2 regions of the Streptomyces sp. NPDC034085 genome follow, and region 1 is predicted to be linked to the other one. Evidence: riboswitches for the same ligand, from Rfam matches in the RefSeq annotation. Region 1 holds a riboswitch; the other holds the start of a gene.
The links. A riboswitch is a leader RNA that binds a small molecule or an ion and turns the genes downstream of it on or off. The one in region 1 is predicted to bind ZMP and ZTP.
Positions count from the first base shown of each region.

Region 2: another riboswitch for ZMP and ZTP. It lies ahead of ACZ501_RS06655 (serine hydroxymethyltransferase); the one in region 1 lies ahead of ACZ501_RS25490 (bifunctional 5,10-methylenetetrahydrofolate dehydrogenase/5,10-methenyltetrahydrofolate cyclohydrolase).

Region 1 covers NZ_JBVISL010000008.1:118,212-120,588, reverse strand. Annotated here, with positions in the region: gene ACZ501_RS25495 (methyltransferase domain-containing protein) at 1-580, opposite strand, end outside; ZMP/ZTP riboswitch at 638-740, shown strand; gene ACZ501_RS25490 (bifunctional 5,10-methylenetetrahydrofolate dehydrogenase/5,10-methenyltetrahydrofolate cyclohydrolase) at 801-1,646, shown strand; gene ACZ501_RS25485 (MAB_1171c family putative transporter) at 1,674-2,377, opposite strand, start outside.
Region 2 covers NZ_JBVISL010000002.1:308,942-311,318, reverse strand. Annotated here, with positions in the region: gene ACZ501_RS06655 (serine hydroxymethyltransferase) at 102-1,370, opposite strand; ZMP/ZTP riboswitch at 1,406-1,496, opposite strand; gene rocD (ornithine--oxo-acid transaminase) at 1,614-2,377, shown strand, end outside.

The DNA of each region.
Region 1 (2,377 bases):
TCCGCAGCCGTTCGGAGCGCAGGTCGACGACCTCCAGGCCGGCCCGGGCGGCGTCGGCGACCGCGTCGTCGGGGTGCCGGGCGCGCCGGACCTCCTGCGGCTGCGGGCCGAGGAAGTACTCGACGAGCTCGAAGACGCTGGCCGGACCCACCTGCTGTGACAGGTAGGTGCCGCCCGGTGACAGCACCCGGGCGATCTCGTCCCACCAGATGGTCACCGGGTGCCGGCTGGCCACCAGCTCGAAGGCCTCGTCGCCGAAGGGCAGCGGCGGCTCGTCGGAGTCCGTGACCACGACCGCGCCCAGCGGGTGCAGCAGCCGGGTCGCCCGCCGGACGTTCGGCGGCCAGGACTCCGTGGCGGCCGTCAGGGCGGGCAGCGGGCCGGCCCCGGCGAGCACCTCGCCCCCGCCGGTCTGGACGTCCAGGACGGAACCGACGCGGGCGAGGCGCTCGCCCAGCAGGCGCTGGTAGCCCCAGGAGGGCCGCTGCTCGGTGGCCCGGCCGTCGAGCCAGGAGAAGTCCCAGCCGTCCACGGAGACGGACTCCGCCTCCGCGACGAGATGGTCGAAAGTGCGTGTCATGTCCCGATCGTCCCAGGCCGGGCCCCGGTCGACCACCGGTTATGTCGACTACAGTGGACCCCGGGCCGTGACTGGCGTTCGGGTGGATCACCACCGGGGAGCGGCCCGGCGTACGTCCGTACGGTCCGTACGTCGTCTGCCGCGCGCCTGGGCGAACCGCGATCCGCAGCGACGTTCAGGAGACCCCGTGACGACTGCCCCCACCGCCACCGCCCAGCTGATGGACGGCACCGCCCTCGCCCGCCGCGTCTCGGAGCGGACCGCCGCCCTCGCGGCGAAGATCACCGAGCGCACCGGCACCGCGCCCTGCCTCGCCACCGTCCTCGTCGGCGAGGACCCCGCGTCCGTCACCTACGTACGGATGAAGCAGAACCGCTGCGCCAAGGCCGGGATCACCTCCCGCCACGTGGAGCTGCCGGCCGCGACCACCACCGAGGAGCTCGTCGCCGCCATCACCGCCCTCTCGGAGGACCCGGAGATCAGCGGCATCCTGCTCCAGCACCCCGTCCCGCACCACATCGACGAGCGCGCCGCCTTCGAGGCCATCGCCCCGGGCAAGGACGTCGACGGTGTGACCATGCACTCCTTCGCCGCCATGGGCTTCGGCCTGCCCGGCTTCGTCTCCTGCACCCCCGGCGGCATCATGCGCCTGCTCGCCGAGTACGAGGTGGACCTCACCGGCAAGCACGCCGTCGTGGTCGGCCGCAGCGCGATCCTGGGCAAGCCCGCCGGGATGCTGCTGCTGGAGCAGAACGCCACCGTCACCTACTGCCACTCCCGCACCCAGGACCTGCCCTCGATCGTGCGCCAGGCGGACGTGCTGGTCGCCGCCGTCGGCAAGGCCGAGTTCATCCGCGGCGAGGACATCAAGCCCGGCGCGGTCGTCCTGGACGCCGGCTACAACGAGGGCAACGTCGGCGACGTCCACTTCGAGTCGGCCGCCGCCCGCGCCTCCCTGATCACCCCGGTGCCCGGCGGCGTCGGCCCGATGACCATCGCGGTGCTGCTGGAGCAGACCGTGCAGGCCGCCGCGGCCCAGGCCGGACTGGACCTCGCGGAGCTCTGAGCGGGCGACCGCCGCCAGGCCGTGCCGTCACAGGCCCTCCCGGCCGGCGGGGCCCGGCACGCACGCTCCCCGGGGGCGGCCCGCCAGGACCCCCCGGCGGGCCGCCGCCACGATCGGGGAGCTGCGGAACTCCCGGGCGAGCGCGGCCAGCGGATGCCCGTCGGGACGGCACGGGGAGGGGTCCGCGGGGAACGCGGCGGGGGCGCCCGCCCCCTCCGCCGCGGCCCGTACCCGGCAGGCGTCCGCGAGCATGGCCGCGTCCGCCACGACGGCGGCGCCCCGCTCGCTCAGGCCCTGGCGGCGCGCGGCCCCGTACGCCGCCGACCGGACGGCCGGGTCGAACCAGCCCGCCAGCGCCAGCAGCCCGTCGTCGATCACCGACTCGCGGTGGATCAGCCGGATCCCCACCGGCGACCACCAGGTCAGCGGGACCGTCGCCACGCTGCGGTGGGCGAAGCCGCGCAGCGCCTTCCACAGCGGGCGCAGCCGCCGGTACTGGCTGAAGTCCCGCCAGGCCGCCGAGCCGCCGACCATCGGGACGATGAACCCGGTGCCCACCAGCAGCGCCGCTGCCGAGGCCAGCGGCGGGGCGACGTAGGTGGACAGGCCGTCCCAGTCGTGGCCCGCCCAGCGCGCTCCGACCGCCAGCCACTTCGCGACGAGGTAGCCGAGGTCCATCACCCCGCCGAGCATGAGGAGCGCCAGCCCGGTGCGCAGCGGCCGCAGCGCGG
Region 2 (2,377 bases), on a different contig from region 1:
CCCCGCCCTTCGCCCGTTCCCCGGCGCCGGCGTTCGAGGCGGAAGCGGAGAAAGGGCGGGGCGGGGAGGGGCTCCGCGCAGCGGGAGCTCGGGGGCTGGGGCTACGCCAGCGGGAGGCCCGGGGCCGGGTAGGCGGCCAGGAGGTCGGCGACCTCGGCGCGGACGGCGCCCAGGGCCGGCTCGTCGTCCTTGGCGGCCGCGTCGACGGCGCGGGAGATCCACTCCGCCACCAGCGGCATGTGCTCCACGCCCAGCCCCCGCGACGTCAGCGACGGCGTACCGATGCGGATGCCCGACGGGTCGAACGGCTTGCGCGGGTCGAACGGCACCGTGTTGTAGTTCACCACGATCCCCGCCCGGTCCAGCGCCTTCGCCGCGACCTTGCCCGCCACGCCCCGCGAGGTCAGGTCCATCAGGATCAGGTGGTTGTCCGTGCCGCCCGAGACGAGGTCGAAGCCCCGCTCCAGCAGCGCCCCGGCCAGCGCCTTCGCGTTGGCGACGACCGCGTGGGCGTACGAGACGAACGACGGCTGCGCGGCCTCGTGGAGGGCCACGGCGATGCCGGCCGTCGTCTGGTTGTGCGGGCCGCCCTGGAGGCCGGGGAAGACCGCCTTGTCGATGGCCTTCGCGTGCTCCTCCCGGCACATCAGCATCGCGCCGCGCGGCCCGCGCAGGGTCTTGTGGGTGGTCGTGGAGATCACGTCCACGTGCCCCGCCGGGGAGGGGTGGGCCCCGCCCGCGATCAGGCCCGCGATGTGGGCGACGTCCGCGACCAGGACCGAGCCCGCCTCCTCGGCGATCGAGGCGAAGGCGGCGAAGTCGATGGTCCGGGGCAGGGCCGTACCGCCACAGAAGATGATCTTCGGGCGCTCCGCGAGGGCCAGCGCCCGGACCTCGTCGTAGTCGATGAGGCCGGTGTCGGCCCGGACGCCGTACTGGACGCCCCGGAACCATGAGCCCGTCGCCGAGACCCCCCAGCCGTGCGTCAGGTGCCCGCCCATCGGCAGGGCCATGCCCATCACCGTGTCCCCGGGCCGGGCGAAGGCCAGGTAGACGGCCAGGTTCGCCGGCGAGCCCGAGTACGGCTGGACGTTGGCGTGGTCCACCCCGAACAGGCCCTTGGCCCGCTCGACCGCCAGCGCCTCGACGCGGTCGATGTTCTGCTGGCCCTCGTAGTAGCGGCGGCCCGGGTAGCCCTCGCTGTACTTGTTCTGCAGGACCGTGCCGGAGGCCTCCAGGACCGCCGCGGAGACGTAGTTCTCGCTGGGGATCAGCCGCAGCGTCTGTGCCTGGAGGGTCTCCTCGGCGGTGACGAGCGAGGCGAGCTCGGGGTCGGTGGCGTACAGGGCGGGCTGGCGGTGCGCGGTCATCGCGGCTCCTCCGGGGTCGATGTCGTCTCTCGTCCCCGCGAGGCCCAGGCGAGCGGCCCTGTCTGCGGTCGTACGCGCACGACTCCCCCGGAGTCCGTTCTCCGTGCGCCAGTCGCCGTGCGTACCGCACACCCTAGCGGGCGCGGCTACGGGGAGGTTTCCGGGTCCACGATCCGAGCGACGATACAAAGGACGTCACCCACGTCACCCGCGCCACCAGCCAGACGGACGATCGGAGACCCCGTGTCGAGAACTGCTGATGCCATCCGCTCCGCCGAGGAACACAGCGCGCACAACTACCACCCCCTGCCGATCGTCGTCGCGTCGGCGGACGGGGCGTGGATGACCGACGTGGAGGGCCGCCGGTACCTCGACATGCTCGCCGGGTACTCGGCGCTCAACTTCGGCCACGGCAACCGCCGGCTGATCGACGCCGCCCGGGCCCAGCTGGAGCGGGTCACGCTCACCTCCCGCGCCTTCCACCACGACCGCTTCGCCGACTTCTGCACCGAACTGGCCGCGCTGTGCGGCAAGGAGATGGTGCTGCCCATGAACACGGGCGCGGAGGCGGTGGAGACGGCGGTCAAGACGGCCCGCAAGTGGGGGTACGAGGTCAAGGGCGTCCCCGACGGCCAGGCCAAGATCGTCGTCGCGGCGAACAACTTCCACGGCCGTACGACGACCATCGTGTCCTTCTCCACCGACCACGAGGCCCGCGACCACTACGGCCCCTACACACCCGGCTTCGAGATCGTCCCGTACGGGGACCTGACCGCCCTCGACGCCGCCGTCACCGCCAACACGGTGGCCGTGCTGCTGGAACCGGTCCAGGGCGAGGCGGGCGTCCTCGTCCCGCCCGCCGGATACCTGCCGGGCGTACGGGAGCTGACGCGCCGGCGGAACGTGCTGTTCATGGCGGACGAGATCCAGTCGGGCCTGGGCCGCACCGGCCGGACCTTCGCGTGCGAGCACGAGGGCGTCGTGCCCGACGTGTACGTGCTGGGCAA